2 regions of the Paenibacillus sp. FSL E2-0190 genome follow, and region 2 is predicted to be linked to the other one. Evidence: a T-box and tRNA genes for the amino acid it is inferred to sense, from the RefSeq annotation. Region 2 holds a T-box; the other holds one or more tRNA genes.
The links. A T-box is a leader RNA that pairs with one kind of tRNA and senses whether it is charged. The one in region 2 lies ahead of NST25_RS24740 (valine--tRNA ligase), so its partner is inferred to be a tRNA-Val.
Positions count from the first base shown of each region.

Region 1: it encodes a tRNA-Val, which carries the amino acid that the T-box ahead of NST25_RS24740 (valine--tRNA ligase) is inferred to sense. The anticodon was not compared.

Region 1 covers NZ_CP150306.1:2,782,479-2,790,900, forward strand. Annotated here, with positions in the region: gene NST25_RS11930 (hypothetical protein) at 438-623, opposite strand; partial or broken gene NST25_RS11935 (dihydrodipicolinate synthase family protein) at 870-1,615, opposite strand; gene NST25_RS11940 (hypothetical protein) at 2,697-2,831, shown strand; gene NST25_RS11945 (hypothetical protein) at 2,951-3,091, shown strand; gene NST25_RS11950 (hypothetical protein) at 3,147-3,272, shown strand; gene NST25_RS11955 (helix-turn-helix domain-containing protein) at 3,277-3,456, shown strand; tRNA gene NST25_RS11960 (tRNA-Val) at 3,597-3,668, opposite strand; gene NST25_RS11965 (hypothetical protein) at 3,821-4,123, opposite strand; gene NST25_RS11970 (copper amine oxidase N-terminal domain-containing protein) at 4,286-5,500, opposite strand; gene NST25_RS11975 (site-2 protease family protein) at 5,703-6,776, shown strand; gene NST25_RS11980 (hypothetical protein) at 6,876-7,088, shown strand; gene NST25_RS11985 (GNAT family N-acetyltransferase) at 7,196-7,639, shown strand; gene NST25_RS11990 (DUF3892 domain-containing protein) at 7,726-7,965, shown strand; gene NST25_RS11995 (MBL fold metallo-hydrolase) at 8,028-8,422, opposite strand, start outside.
Region 2 covers NZ_CP150306.1:5,609,165-5,617,586, reverse strand. Annotated here, with positions in the region: gene NST25_RS24745 (LysM peptidoglycan-binding domain-containing protein) at 1-1,259, shown strand, start outside; T-box leader at 1,454-1,737, shown strand; gene NST25_RS24740 (valine--tRNA ligase) at 1,841-4,540, shown strand; gene NST25_RS24735 (folylpolyglutamate synthase/dihydrofolate synthase family protein) at 4,546-5,922, shown strand; gene murC (UDP-N-acetylmuramate--L-alanine ligase) at 5,929-7,305, shown strand; gene NST25_RS24725 (GGDEF domain-containing protein) at 7,515-8,422, shown strand, end outside.

The DNA.
Region 1 (8,422 bases), 2.8 Mb from region 2:
CAATAAAGATGTGCCAGAAGCGGGAAGTGTTTACTTAGTGTCGTATTTACATCGATGTGATTAGTCATAACTTTTCACCTAATTGGAAGTATGATTCGTGGGATAATTACATGAACAACAATAAAGTTATTAAGATGGACTTTAAAGCAGAAAAACGATTGGTTGCGAAGAAATAGATAGTTCGGAGAACAAGGAGTTTTTGTACTGATGAACAATAAAGATTTTCAATACAGAGAGACATACTTTATTGTGGGGAATCCAGCAACTCTATGGATACTCATACTTGGATTGGTTTCGTTTGGAACCAGATCCAATAGGCCATCTTATAGATTATGGTGGGATTGTAGAGGGGATGCACCGGATCTATTAAACTTGCTGGATCTCATTTTGTTTGGAAGTGATTTGAATTTAGAGCATGCATTCAATAACCTACGATATCACACTTCTTTAATCCGTTTGATCGCCCAAGAAGGAAAAGAAAATAAACCACTCTTAGTTCTTATTGTGAAGTAACCTGAAGAGTCGCTCTCCTGACAAAAACCAACATATGTCTCTCCACTGACTAAATGTATTTGTAGTTGTAATTCTGTTTCAATTGCGTGAAAAATCAGTGTGAGATTCATATTATAGCCCCCTTGCATAAGATGATTATATTCATAAAATACCCACTTCATTGTTAATGAACGCAAAATAGTTGACAATTGACAATGTTGTAATATTTTAAGCGTGATTTTGGCATAAGCATGTCTATAACAAATCCCCCAACAACCTTAAGTGGTAGGAGGGGGATTTGTTGTATTGATGAAAACTAACGATCCTTACCAGTGTTATAGAGCAGCATATATACTTCCAAATGAATTATATTAAGGTTATACAGTAAACTTTAATTCCTTTAGAATGATATTCAGGTGATTCCTAACGGATTTGTTTAATGGTTGTAAAGGCAAGGAAGACTAGGACTTTTAATTAAGCCGATTATTTCAGCAGCTGCTGAACTCACTCGAAGGCTACCGTAGCTATTGAATAACTTCCAGATCGGTTCTAGTAATGTTGAAAGGTGTTGTGCTTCTTCTAAATGGCCACTTTGAGTCATTCTTGTGATATCTAGACATAACCTCGGAAATAAACCACCTAGCACTGAGTACCATAAGTCACAACCTGCACTCAAGCCTGGATATGCGGATGGATTCCCGCTTATTCCAAACGTAACATGGAGTGGAATAACAGCTCTGAGTTTTTCTACAGCAATTCTGCTGTGCAGCTCATCACTGAAATGGAAATGTGAAGTGCCGGGATTATCATAAACACAAAGTGGAATGGAGAGTGAACTTGTCACCTGTTCGTATAGAAAAAACACCTCTTCATCTGTTAGTGCCTGATAGGAGATAGGAGCCAAGAGTACTGCACTTGCCCCAGCTTGTTGTGCATCTTCCGCTAATTGAAGTCCTTCTAAAGTTCGAATCGCACTTATGCTTGTCATCACGGGAATCCCTTCAGCAGAACTAACAGCAAGCTCAAGGACACGCAAACGCTCCCCTCTACTAAGATACGCATAGTTTCCAGTTGATCCCAGTACACCAATTGAGTCTACTCCCGCCTTTACCAATTCTTTAATAAAAAAAGGGACCAATTTTAGAGGCTAGGTGTTGTTAGAAATTATGAGTTGCCACGTTTGTCCCGTAGCGATTTAGATTCAGAACAAACATAAAATAACCTGTCAAGCTAATGCCTGAAGAGTCTATTAGGTGCTTATACGATAAACTCTGTAAATACTGGGCTTCGAAGCATGCCAGATTTGGTCCGGGACTCCAGATGTACAAACTCCGTATCCTTACCTTTGTATATCAAGATATCAAAGATGGCGTAATACGCTGGGAGTGTCCCAGTGAGTTGAGTTATTTTATCAGTTCCTCTCGCTTGAAATCGGCTCATAACAGATTCAAAATCGGATACTCTCAGTACGAAGATACAGGGACAGAGAGGGTTAATAGCCCTCCTCTCACAAAGGTTATAACGTAGTAGATACATATTGCGACATGAAAAAAAGATAAAAATGCTTATGCATCCTTATCCTTTTCAAGTAATTCTATTATTCTGTCTAATTTTTTTTCTCTATGCTAGTAGTTTTATCTGAAACCTTGTTTTTGGTTCCATAATCACCTTTTAACAGTAAAACCAAGGGAATCGCCAAAACAAATACCAACGGTATTAAAAAAAAATATTGCAAGATAGCACCTCATTAAAAGTTTTTATTTAAGTATAACAAATTTCAAAAAAAAGACTCTCTCCCACAAGGAGGATATAAGAGATAGTTTGGCTGTACTGAACTTATAAAGGGGTTGGATAATCTTCATTTCTTACCCATTAAAGATATACCATAGTAATCCATAAGCTATTCCGAAGTAAGCAATCACACCTAGTAAAGAGATGGATAAAAGAATAGTGATAACTTTCTTGCCGTTCATAAAATTCACCTCTTAATTAATATAGCACGGATTTAGGGAGGAACTGACGTCAATATGGTTAAGATCATCTTTGCTTTTATTCTCTTAGTTTCATTCATAGGGTAAATCGCCGAAATGGACAGAAATAAATTCGGTAGCATGACATGGCAGCAATATGTGTTGCTTCAATAATCGCATTAGCTGCGGTGGTTATTTTTTCATAAAACCCAAATTTGAGAGGAGCAATTATAAATGAAAGCCAACGTAACTACAAAGATCAAGGATATCAAATTTGGTAATAAAGAGGACGTAATCACGTTAACGATCGAGGGCAATATCACAGACCAGCAGGTATCCATCCTGCGAAACATTAAAAATACTGGCTAGCATTCGTAAGCTTCAGCAGCTCGCAAGCTGATCTGGATGATTATACTCCAACACATACGCATCAAGGTATTCGCGGAACGATTGATAATGATGGATCGGTTAATGTTGACTCCGGTCAGATGACGATAGAAGAGGTGACTGAAGAGGAAGACGAGAACGAAGAAAGAGAAGACGATCAGGAAGAACAGGAAGAACAACAGGAACTAAAAGATACAGATGGTCAAATAATTCCTGTGAATAAAGACGATCTGCCGTTCTAAGATGGTATACTCCCCGACTTCGGTCGGGGGATTCTTAACAAAGGGGGATTGCCCAGTGCAACAGATTTTATTGCCTGAGATAGATAGAGAACGGACGCAAGCTGCCGTTGAAGCGGCTCTTGAAAAATATAGGATATTTGAGTTTTTGTCTTTCGAGAAGGAGGAAGAGAAGGGTGATTGAACAAATGTATAAGACTACTTCTGATTATCCCTCTGTACTTACAGCGAAGGAAATACAACAAATACTTGGTATAGGTGAGCGTCAAACATATGAACTATTAAACTCGGGTCAATTTCATATCGTGAGGGTCGGAAAGATGATAAAAGTCTCAAAAGATGTATTTCTTAAATGGTTACAGGGATAAAAAAAAGTGGTGCCGATTATGGCACCACTTTTGCTTTAGTCTACTACAGGGCACCATAATGGCACCAATTTGTAATTCACTCAAAACATAAACATCCCTAAACAAAAGAAAAAGCCTTATTATATAAGGCTTTTTCAGTATAGGACGGATGGGGTTCGAACCCATGACCCCTACCCTGTCAAGATAGTGCTCTCCCGCTGAGCTACCGTCCTGCGACGAAATTTATAATACCATACGATAGAGTAGGATGGCAATTCTTTTTTATAATCAATATAGATGTAGAGTTGTATTTACTTCTTAATTTTCTCCGATTAAGTAGTTAAATAGCTAGAAAGGGGATGACCCTTCATCCCCCTGCACCGAGTCAGATAAAAAACGGGAGTAGAAATAGACTGCTTATTCCGAAAAAAGGGATACGGCGTGGATAGAAGCGGCGTCTTGGGTAAAAGCCGGGCTGGAACCCGAATTGTCTATAGTTCGACTGCTCAGCAGGCATTCCATTCATACGATCGACCATTTCATTGCTGGGAACCGCTAGGGTGATATAGTTCTGATCCACGTGAGCGATGAAGCCGTCAAAGGATTGACCATCAGTCGTTACTATACCTACATATTTATTCATGCAATTCCAAGCGACCTGTTGATGAAAATTTGTATTTGATTCCATGGATATCCTCCTCGAATGTTTCAATCCTGATAACAGTCTATGGTCCTTTGCCTACAACGTTCACGGCGTTTGCCTATATGTAGGAAGGTTAATTTTCAGGGATAATCACTGAGGAGGATTCGATTAGTTCTTTAATCAATACACATGCTTGTGCTGTACTTTCTAATCAGTATTATTCTTGGAGTTATTGGAATGAGCTTCAATGGAGTAGATAACTTCTTTTTTGCCAGTAAGCGGGGAGTCATTTATAAAATACAATTTGTCACCGCTCCGTTTTACGAATTTCAAAGTATCTCCTTTAAAAGGAACATCGTTATTTTCCGCATATTCCTGATCCTTTGCTGTGAGTAGCTCCTTATACAAAAGGGTTCGCTCGCCTGTTTGGCGGTCGATTAAGGTTAGCAATCCATTCTGATTTCCACGAAGCAGTATGATTTCTTTATCAATGCTTTCTACATAGTAAGCATCTTCCTCGCCACCCAGCTTTACAAGATCAAGAGTATCTATTACATTGCCTGTGCCGTCTTGGATGAAACGTAAGGTATTACCATCATGCAAGATGAGGTTGCCATCATAAGGTTTGAAATCCGCATCTCCTCTGAACTGGTAAGCGAATGTGGCCTTGCGTAGTAATGCACCATTTTTGAATATGAGTGTGATTTCGCGTGTATTAATATGAGGCTCTCCATAGGAATCAATAATCTTAATGACTAGCAGACCCCCCGCCGTTTTCTCAATCTTCATTCCTGCCCAGTCAAAGTTTGTTTGGAGTGAAGTGAGTTTTATCACCGTATCCTTGCCTTGTGAGACATATAAATCACCATTAGCTTTGACCAGCGTATAGGTACGCCCTCCAAAGGATTCTGTGAAAACATTGTAGGTCTTCAGATCATCTGCTAAAAGTGTGTTCGTTGTGGAGTCCAGACGGAGATGGCTGCCTTCGAAAACCTTAACGATAAAACGGGCCGGCACATATATCCCATCTTCTTTGGATTTAAAAGGTATTCCTCCTAGATCTACCGCTTTCCCGTCAAGCACGCCAGTTTGACTCCCGATTCGAACAGCAAAACTTTTAGTCCAGCCTTGGAACAGAGCACGTTTGCCGGATTTATCCCATTCCATTTTTAAGCCAGCTTGTTCAGCGATCCCCCGAACATCTACGTAGATTACACCATTTTTGAGCAGCGCAGGTCCGCCTATGTTTCCACCAGGAATGCCAAATTGGTAGTATACTTGCGAAGTATTAGCAGAGGAAGCTTGGGTGAGCGCAGAGGACACCGATACAGTTAATGAAGAGCTTGCTGACATGGTGGCAGGGAGTAAAAATGTTGAGAGCATTAAGACGGATAACCAAGCTTTGGAGTGAAAAGAGAGCATATGAACCAACCCTTTCTTTATCTGGCAGTAAAATTTATCCATGATAGTTGGTTTGACGCTGAAACGTTTCTAAAAGTTGCGTCGTATACTTTCCGAAGGGCTCACTGTAGAAATATATTTAATGCTTCTATGATAAGATAGATGGAACTGTACAGTAGTTTCTTAAAATTGAAAGATAAAGGAGCTTGTGATCTTGCCGCAAATGCAAAATGAGCAGAAAAAGAATACTTCTACTCCGCTGAAATGGTTGGGGGGCGGAGCCGCCATGCTCCTGTTAAAAGGAAAGGCGATTTTGTCTCTGCTGAAAATAGGTAAAATTGCCGGGCCGTTAATTTCCATGATGGTTTCGATAGGGGCATATGCTTTGATTTATCCGTGGGGGTTTGCTATAGGTATTGTCCTGCTTTTGCTTGTTCATGAATTGGGACATGTTATAGCCGCTAAGCGGATCGGGCTACCCGTCAGCGCTCCGTTATTTATTCCTTTTTTAGGCGCGTTAATTACTATGAAAAAACATCCGCTGGATGCGAAGACAGAAGCGTATGTTGCTTTTGGCGGACCGATTCTGGGTACTATCGGGGCTACTGCTGTGTTTGGAGCGGCATATTATATGGATAGTCCACTTCTTTATTCCCTGGCTTATATAGGCTTATTGCTTAATTTGATTAACCTGCTGCCAATCCATCCGCTAGACGGTGGACGTATTGCTACCGCAGTTACGCGCTGGCTGTGGCTTGTGGGTCTGGTGGGTGGCTTAGCTATAATCGTTTACTTGCGTTCGATTTTGTTCTTTATCATCTGGGCAATGTTTGCTTACGATCTGTATAATAAATATGTGAAAAGACGTAACAACAACCGCCCGCAGTCTGTGACTAAGGGGTTCTTAATTCCCGTGGAGCCCTTGCGAGAGGCGGGTTACATGATTCCAGGAGCTGAGCATCGCCGGGATTTACCTTTTACTACCTACAGTGATCTAGAGAGACAGCAGTATGTTGTGGTCAGATGGGACCAGCTGAATTATTATGGCAAAGCTACACTGCCACAGCAATGTATTATTGAAAAGGTAAGAATTTCGCAGCTGGAGCAAGTAACGTTAGAGAATGGTCTTCATTTAAAGATGCAATGTGACATCAGCTGTACCGTGCACGATAATGATAAGTATTACGATGTGCCAGCCAGTACACGCTGGAAATATGGAACAGCTTATTTTGTTTTAGCAGGCTTTTTGGTTGGGATGATGTATCTAGTCCATTTGGTTGGAAACGTCAATCTCTAAGAGGGCAACTGGAATGAATAGCTCCTATTGTTTATAAAGCTCCTGAATCGTCAAAGCTGTAGTGAGTATAACTGCAGCTGCGATGAAAGGAGCTTTTTTATGTCTAAAATTGTGAAATGGGAAGTCGGCGTTTGCCTAGTGTTACTGCTGGGTGTAGTGGGGTGCTCTACGGTGAAACCCGCAAAAGTTATCGAAATCAATGAGATGACCAATCTGGATGGCAAATCTAAAAGTCAGTATCCTCCGTTGTCACCTGTGATGCAAGACGTATATAACCGTTCAATCCCTGAAGAAGTATATTCTGTGGATTAGTCTACTGAGAGGTTAAGGATTCCATGTGTAGGCTTTTCTTTCTTGTCATTATTTTATATAATAGACAACTATCGTTGGCTATATAGAGAGAGGAGTTTGCAACTAACATGGCGGCAGAAATCTTACGGGTAACTACAGAGGAACAGCTTCAGATGGGGCTGGATATCCGCACTAAAGTATTTGTTGAGGAACAAAAGGTACCGGCCGAGGAAGAAATTGACGAATATGATGCCATCAGTCCGAATGCGCACCATATTCTGATTATAGATGAAGGGATACCTGTAGCAACGGGTAGATTGATCTATTACAAAGCAGGTACGGCTAAAATGCAGCGCATCGCCGTATTGAAAGAATATCGGGTCAAAGGATACGGACGTGTCTTGTTACTGGCGATGGAAGAGCTTGCTCGGGAGCTTGGACTGGAAGCTTCAATTCTAGATGCTCAGTGTCAGGCAGAGAATTTCTATAAGAAACTCGGCTATGAAGTTATTTCTACAGAGCCATTCTATGATGCAGGTATATTACATGTACGGATGCAAAAAATGCTTTAAAGATTGGTGCACATAATTATTGGACGCTCTACGCAAGCTAGGATGTGCCGAATGATGGCAAATCCAAGTGCAAGGGGCGAGCTAAAGTGCCAAATAACGAACGTGAATCTTTCGTAGCTGTTCAAAAAAATGGGGATGGCGATTTAACAAGCTTCCAGACCTCTACAGGACGTGTGCTGGCGTATGACCAAGCCCTGCAAGAAGTACAGGCCGGAAATATTGCCGGAGTGAACGCTTTTAAAGGTAAGGATGGAGAAACTTATATTCGCGGAGATGCGGATGGAGATCCAACTAACAATCTGGATAATTTGCCGACATTTTCATAGTTCAACACGAAAAGCCGTACATACGTCTACAGACGTTTATGTACGGCTTTTTTTTGTAAAGATCAGAGTTTATAGTTCACATGCTGCTCTAAAAATTCCATCTCTCCTGTAAGTCCGACGAAATCTGGTTGTTCATCGCTATAATGCATGAGCTTGATCCGCTCGCGAACATCTTTAGGCAGAGACATCAGCTCTTCCAGCGTGGTGTGAACAACGCCTGTTCCACCTAGTTGGCAGTCATGCAGGATGATCCGGATCCCGCGCTCCCGCACAAGGCTAATCAGTAGATCCGGCTGAAAGGTCATGTCCGCACTATAAAAAATCTCGTTGTTTATTAGAAGGGAATAACTGTTTTTCCCGGGAATATGCGGTGTTTGTATGATCTCTAATGAAAGAGTAGGAGAGAACTTGTAGGTATTTTCAGGCTGCATGGGCTTAACATCGAAGATATCAGATA
Region 2 (8,422 bases):
TTCAGGTGATTCAGCGGGAGGATCGTGCCGAGTTATATGGTCAGCTGTTGCTTACCGGGCTTTACCGGAGTGAAGATGACCGAACACAACGTCTGGAGCATGCCATTCCCGTGGAAATCACTGTTCCGCTTACACGCGTCAGCTCGATTGAAGATATTGGGGTAGAGATTGAGAATTTTGATATCGATCTGCTCACGATGCGCACTGTGAATATAACAGGCGTATTATCGCTGCGGGGGATCGGTGGTGCGGACCCTCAACCTCAACCAGCCTGGCAGCAAGAGGAGTATACAGTCGCCTATTCTCCTGTGAATGATGACAGGGTAGAAGCTACTGCGGAGCTACAAGAACAGGAAAATGATGCACTTTATGAAAATTCACAGTGGACCTTTGGTGAGGATGCCTCACAGGTTGCTGTAGAAGAACATGAGCATGCCGAAGCGAATGAACAGGAAGCAGAAGAATCATTAGTCTCAAGTGGAGCCGCTCATACGTCCCCTGTAGTCAATTTCTCATCCGGTCAGGAGAAGGACAAGGGAGCTAAAGCACGGACACATAGTCTGGAGTCCCAAGTTGAGGATGCTAAAGCGGGTTTATCCGATTACTGGTTTAAAGCCGAGGCCCAGAACAAAGAGGTTGAGGTGTCTCAGCTGAATCAAGCAAGCTATGTGAGCGAAGAGAACCAACAGTCGGCAGAGGAATATTTTACTCCTAGAGAGACCGCTGTTCTAGCCGTTAGTGCAGATGCAATTCAGGATATCCCTGTGTTCGCTTCTGAAAATGAGGCTAATAATGAGCTTCCTAAGCAAGAAGAGAATACTGCGCCGATTAATGAGAATGCGAACGAAGTTTTTGTTTCACAAGAGAGTGTGGCTTCTCATGAGGAGAAACAAGATCTTAAGATCGCCTTGGGCAGTAAAAAAGAAGCAGAAATTCCGGAAAAAGAACATCTCACCTTCTCTTCTTTACTAAGCTCCAGTCGTGTCCGTAAAGAGCAGGAAGCTCTGCAGTCGGAAGGAAATACATCTGCAGCAGTGGACGTTCCAGAGGTTGGCAATAATACGGAATGGAAGAGCAGATTCATTGCCAGCGCGGATGGAGCTAACATGTTCCGCAAAGTTCGGCTGTGTATTGTGCAGCGTGAAGAAACACTGGATACCATAGCAGAGAAGTATCAGCTAAGTGCGCGGGAGCTGGTAATGTATAATCGCTTATCCGGGCAGAGTGTAGAGGAAGGCCAAGTGTTGTACATCCCGTAATCGAATCGTGATGCGTACACACATGAATAGGTGAATCCCGATCAGGTATTAGGATCGGGATTTTTGCTGTTTCATTGTTGGAAGGGATGCTTCAGAAGAAATAAGTCGAAATTCAGCCTAAAGTCCCGCTGCAAAGGCGTATCCAGGTTGACTAGGGGGGGCTCAAAATGTATTATGGAGTAAGCAATATCTAAGTAAAGACTGGGAACGGGAAGAGTAGGCGGTCAGCCCTTCAGAGAGCGGAATTGCAAGTGCTGTGACATTCCGTAGGAAACAGCCCCCGAAGTCGCCCCGGAGTCGCCCTTCTGAGCTTATCTTCATACCTGTGAAGGATAAGTTAGGTTGTGGCCGGTAGCAGCCGTTATCTGTACGAGTGTCGCGCTAAGCTTCTGAATCCGTAGGGTAAGAAGTGTAGTTTTATTTTTCATTGGCGCGAAACAAAGGTGGTACCGCGAAAGAATGACCTTTCGTCCTTTGAGACGAGGGGTCTTTTTGTTTTTTTCAGAGACCTGTGCGCTCTATACAGCAACTTTACTAACAACTATAAGCAACTACAAGTAAACTAGTGGAGGTATCAGAGAATGGCTGACCAAAACCATCTAACAGCGGCAGATGCTGCTGCTACGAATGAATCTAAAAACGAGATGCCAACAACGTATGATCCGAAGGCAGCAGAACAGAAATGGTATTCCTACTGGACAGAGGGCGGATATTTCCGTGCAGGCCAGCGTCCGGATGCTCAGGCCTATAGCATTGTGATCCCGCCGCCAAACGTAACGGGAATGCTGCACATCGGGCATGCGCTCGATTTCACATTACAGGATATCCTGATTCGTACTAAACGGATGCAGGGCTTCGATACGCTTTGGTTGCCAGGTACGGACCACGCAGGTATTGCAACACAAACGAAGGTAGAGCAGAAGCTGCGCGAGCAGGGGATTTCCAGACATGACCTCGGACGTGAGAAGTTCCTGGAGCAGGTGTGGGATTGGAAAGACAAATACGCGAACACCATTCATGAGCAGTGGGCAAAAATGGGACTTTCCCTTGACTACTCCCGCGAGCGTTTTACCCTCGATGAGGGTTTGTCGAAGGGAGTTCGCGAGGTATTTGTTAAGCTTTATAATAAAGGCTTGATCTATCGCGGTAAACGTATCATCAACTGGGACCCGGCGGCTCGTACGGCGTTGTCGGATATCGAGGTTGAATATAAGGAAGTTAACGGTCATCTGTACCACCTGCGTTACCCCCTTAAAGATGGCAGCGGACATATCACTGTAGCGACCACACGTCCGGAGACGATGTTGGGTGATACGGCAGTTGCTGTTCATCCTGAGGATGATCGTTATAAAGATCTGATTGGTAAAACGCTGATCCTGCCGATTATCGGCCGGGAGATTCCAATTATCGCTGACGAGTATGTAGATAAAGAGTTTGGCAGCGGTGCGGTTAAGATCACGCCAGCTCATGATCCAAATGACTTCGAGGTAGGTCAACGGCACAATTTGCCGCAGATCAACGTAATGGATGAGAGCGGTACGATGAACGAAGAAGCAGGACCTTACCAAGGTCAAGACCGGAGTGAATGCCGTAAGGCCATCACGGCGGATCTGAAGGAGCAAGGCGTTCTGATCTCTATTGAAGATCATGTGCATCAAGTTGGACACAGTGAACGTTCAGGAGCGGTTGTTGAGCCTTACCTGTCCACACAATGGTTCGTGAAGATGCAGCCGCTCGCCGAAGCTGCCATCAATGCACAGAAGGATGGTAATGGGGTTAACTTTGTACCTGAACGGTTCGAGAGAACCTACCTGAACTGGATTGAAAACGTACGCGACTGGTGTATTTCCCGTCAGCTTTGGTGGGGACATCGTATTCCGGCTTGGTATTCTGAATCTACCGGTGAGCTGGTTGTGGCGAATGACGAGGAAGAAGCGCGCCGGATCAGCGGCTTAACCGACCTGAAACAGGACGAGGATGTGCTGGATACTTGGTTTAGCTCCAACCTCTGGCCGTTTGCAACCCTAGGCTGGCCGAATGAAGACAGTGCAGATTTCAAACGTTACTATCCGAACGATGTGCTTGTAACAGGCTACGATATTATTTATTTCTGGGTAGCGCGGATGATCTTCTCGGCACTGGAATTCACCGGAGAGAAACCATTCTCGGACGTATTGATGCATGGTTTGGTACGGGATGCTGAAGGACAAAAAATGTCCAAATCACTCGGCAACGGTGTAGATCCGCTTGAGGTTATCGAGAAGTATGGCGCAGATGCTATGCGTTATATGATTTCTACCGGCAGCACAGCGGGTCAGGATTTACGCTTCCGCTGGGAAAAGGTAGAGCAGGCGCGTAATTTCGCTAATAAGATCTGGAATGCGTCACGCTTCGCCCTCATGAATCTTGAAGGAGTTAGCTTCGAGAATATTGACATTACTGGTGAGCTAACTACGGCTGACCGTTGGATTTTACACCGCCTGAACGAAACTTCTCGTGAAATTACGCGTCTAATTGACTCGTACGAGTTCGGCGAGACCGGCCGCCAGCTGTACAACTTCATTTGGGACGATTTGTGTGACTGGTATATTGAGTTCGCGAAGCTGTCGCTTTACGGAACGGATGCCGCAGCCAAAGCGAAGACACAGTCCGTACTTGCTTATGTACTCGACCGCACGATGCGCTTGATCCATCCGTTTATGCCGTTTATTTCGGAGGAAATCTGGCAGCATCTGCCGCATGAAGGAGAGACAATTACTTTGGCTGCTTGGCCTGAGTATGATGCTGCTCTGGAGAACCCGCAAGCGGTAGCGGAAATGAACCTGCTGATGGATGTAATCCGGGCAGTTCGTAATATCCGTGCTGAAGTAAATGTACCGATGAGCAAAAAGGTTGATTTGATTATTAAAGCGAGCAATGAGGAAACGCTGAGCATCATTACTCGTAACGACAACTACATCGGACGTTTCTGCAATACCTCTTCTTTCGAAGCTGGCCTGAATCCGGAAACGCCAGACAAGGTAATGTCCGCTGTAGTAACGGGAGCGGAACTGCTTCTGCCTTTGTCGGGGCTGATTGATATTGAACAAGAAATCGCTCGTCTGGAAAAAGAAGTGCAGACGCTGAACAGCGAAGTAGAACGCGTAGAGAAAAAATTGAGCAATCAGGGCTTCGTGGCCAAAGCTCCCGCAAAAGTTATCGAAGAGGAGCAGGCGAAGCAGGCGGATTATTCCGCCAAACGTGAGAAAGTACTTGCCCGCATAGCAGAGCTGAGAGGATAAGAGACATGGATGACCTAAATCGGGGCGGGAGCACCGCCCCTCTTGCGACATATACCGAAGCGGTTAACTGGATCAAGGGCCTGATTCCTTTTGGAATCCGGCCAGGTTTAGACAGAATTGAGATGTTGATGGACAAGCTGGGAAACCCGCACCGTCGGCTGAAATTTATTCATGTGGCGGGTACGAACGGCAAAGGCTCCACCTGTGCTTTTTTGACAAGCGCACTTTTGCAAAGCGGCTATTCCGTCGGCACCTTCACGTCTCCGTATATTACGAAGTTCACGAACAGGTTCCAATATAATAATACGGACATTCCTGAAGAAACTCTTCTTGAGCTAGTGAATACCCTTCGTCCTTTGGTAGATGAGATTGCAGAAACGGAATTTGGCTCACCAACGATGTTTGAGGTAACTACAGCTGTGGCCATTCTATTTTTTGCGGGTGTTTCTTGTCCGGATGTTGTCGTATGGGAGACTGGGCTTGGGGGAAGGCTGGATGTAACGAACATCGTTACTCCGATCGTGTCGGTGATTACAAATGTCGGCCATGACCATATGGATATTCTGGGAGATACGCTTGAGAAGGTTGCAATGGAGAAAGCCGGGATTATCAAACCCGGTGTACCAGTTGTTAGCTGCGTAAATCAACCGGAAGTCGTGGCTGTACTCAAGGAGAAAGCGGCGGCTTGCCGCTCTACTCTTTATCTTGCCGGAGAAGATTTTAGCTATGAAGCTACTGGAATCCATGGGGATGTGCAGACCTTTAACTTTAAGGGTCCCTTCCGTTCGCTTGAACTTGGGATTGTGATGAAAGGCGAACACCAGATTAGCAATGCGGCGGGAGCCATGATGGTTCTTGAAGTTTTGCGCCAGTATATGGCGTTCATGCTAGAGGATGAAGATGTTCTGGAAGGATTGCGTCATGCATTTTGGGCTGGAAGGCTGGAAGAGGTAAGTAAATCTCCGAGGATCGTACTGGATGGAGCACATAATCCGGAAGGCGCGGAGAGCCTTGCCAAAAGCCTGCCACAGCTCTATAAATACGGTAAATTAAATTTACTTATGGGAATGATGGCAAATAAGCATCATGAATCCTACTTTAAGCATATACTGCCTATAGTGGATACGCTCATCCTGACCGAACCGGATTTCCAGAACAAAATGGACGCGGAGCATCTGCAGGTTATCGCAGAAAGTCTGCGGGATAAATATGCCAAGGAAAACTTGGTAATCATAGTAGAACATAATTGGGGAAAAGCGCTGCAACAACTGAAGTCGATTACAGCGGAGGATGACCTTGCCGTCGTATCTGGTACGCTGTATTTGATTTCTGACGTGCGCGGTACACTTTTGCAGCAACCCGATACTGAAAAAGGCTGGTGACGACTGTTGGATACTACTGAACGTGTGCATTTTATAGGGATCGGCGGCTACGGTATGAGCGCGATTGCCCGAGTAATGCTAGAAATGGGATATACGGTTACGGGCTCCGATGTGGCTGCCCAAGAATTGACGGATAAATTGATTGCTAAAGGTGCCAAGATTTATATTGGGCATACAGCAGAACAAGTAAAAGGTGCGGATCTGGTCGTGTACTCTACGGCTTTGTCCAGCGATAATGTGGAATGGGTGGAAGCAGAGCGTCTTAAGATTCCAATTCTGCACCGCTCACAAATGTTAGCCCGTTTATTGAACGAACGTAAAGGGGTAGCTGTTGCCGGAGCGCATGGTAAAACAACTACATCCTCTATGATCGCACTTGTAATGGAAGAGTGTGAAGTTGATCCTACGTATATTATCGGCGGAGAGATTATGAACGTCGGTACGAATGCAAAGGCAGGACAAGGCGATTATGTAGTGGCGGAAGCGGATGAGAGTGATGGCTCTTTCTTGCACTATCACCCTTGGCTTGGAATTGTCACGAATGTGGAAGCAGATCACTTGGAGAATTACGGCGGAGATTTTAACCGTCTCAAGGCTGCTTATGTACAGTTTATGAACCAGACCCGTGAAGACGGCACTGCGATTGTGTGTGCAGATGACGAGAACGTGATTTCTTTATTGCCTGAAGTGTCAGGTAAGGTGATTACTTACGGCATCAAGTCGAAGACTGCAGATTATATTGCCACAGACATCGTTCTTGGCGACCGTCAGGTTTCGTATACGATGAACCATAATGGCGTAGTATTGGGACAAATTGAACTATCCGTGCCAGGCCAGTACAATCTGTATAATTCAATGGCTGCGGTTATCGCTTGTTTGAAGTCAGGAATCTCTTTTGAAAAAATCGCTGAAGCGATCGTGAAATTCCATGGTGCGAAGCGCCGTTTTCAAGTGCTCGGAGAAGTCGATGACATTCTGGTCATCGATGATTATGCGCATCACCCAACTGAAATTCAGGCGACAATCAGTGCTGCTAAGGCAACGGGGAAACGGATTATTGCCGTATTCCAGCCTCAGCGGTATACACGTACGTTCTTCCTGCTAGATGCCTTCAGCCGCGCCTTTAGCGAAGCAGATGAGGTGATCATCACCGACATCTACTCTCCGGCAGGTGAGAAGCAGATTGAGGGGGTTACATCTGCGAAGCTGGTTGAGCTTATTGTGCAGAACAGTAACGCTGGTGCAAGACATCTGCCAACCAAAGAAGATGTGCTTGCTGATCTGAAACCTCGTATTGCCCCAGGTGACCTAGTGATTACGATGGGCGCAGGCGATATCTGGAAGGTTGGATACGCATTGGCGGACGGCTTGAAGAAGCGTTAATACAAACACAGGCCTACACGAGAATATTCATATTCTCTTGACCATAGCACTTCCCCCCGAGCTCCGTGCAGGGGGAAGTGCTTTTTTGTATACTTAAGCGGTGTATGTACATTCTAAAAAATGAAATAAATAGGGTATTTGCTGAACCAGCCATTGAGTGCTATAGTGCTGTCAGTAGAGGATCAATTTTTCCGTGTAGGTGGTGACTCATGGACTCCCAGCTTGATATCAAAACGTTAGTGTATTTATTTATTTTTGGAAATCTATTTATATTGCTGCTGATAACCAATTACCGGAGGAGCGCTCCTAAAGACAGGGCATCCACCTTATTCATACGCTCCAAGGCGGTGCAGCTGCTCTTCTGGTGTTCATTATTATTATGGGGTCATATCCCCCGCGCTTTATCCATTCCACTTAGCAACGCTTTGATTCTTTTAGGCTGCTGTCTGGAGATTATTGCTTTATTGCTGATGATGGGAATCCTTGGTCAGCGGATAAAGTTGTATTACATAACGCTTTCCATACTTAGTTCGATTACTTTTAGTATTGTTGCGATCTTCTTTCATCATTCCAGCTGGCGCATAGCCTGTACCTCATTATGGTCAATACTGTTTATTGTCTATCCAGCTTACCACCTCACGGTGAACCCCAAAGGCACCCCTCTTCAGAAGATACTCGGAATATTGTTTTACGCTTTTGCAGGGATTATGCTGCTCCGCGCGATTGTTGCATTGATCTGGGAGCCAGAGATGAACGTGTTCACAACTAATCTTTCGCAGTATTTATATTACCTGGGGATGTATTTATTGTTGATTGTGGGAGCCGCAGGCTTTATTCTACTTTCTAACGAGCATTCCTTTGTAAAACTGAAACGAATCGCTAGCTACGATGATCTGACTGGAATCCTTAACCGTGGAGCATTTCTTGAGGAAGCTGAGGTTCGGCTTGAGAAGGCAGTTGCTGAGCAAGAGTACTTTTCGTTTATGCTGCTGGATTTGGATCATTTCAAAGAAATCAATGATACATACGGCCATGATACCGGCGATGTTGTTCTGGAAGAATTCGCATTGACGATTAAGGACAACCTCGAAAACAGCGATTTATTTGGCAGGCTGGG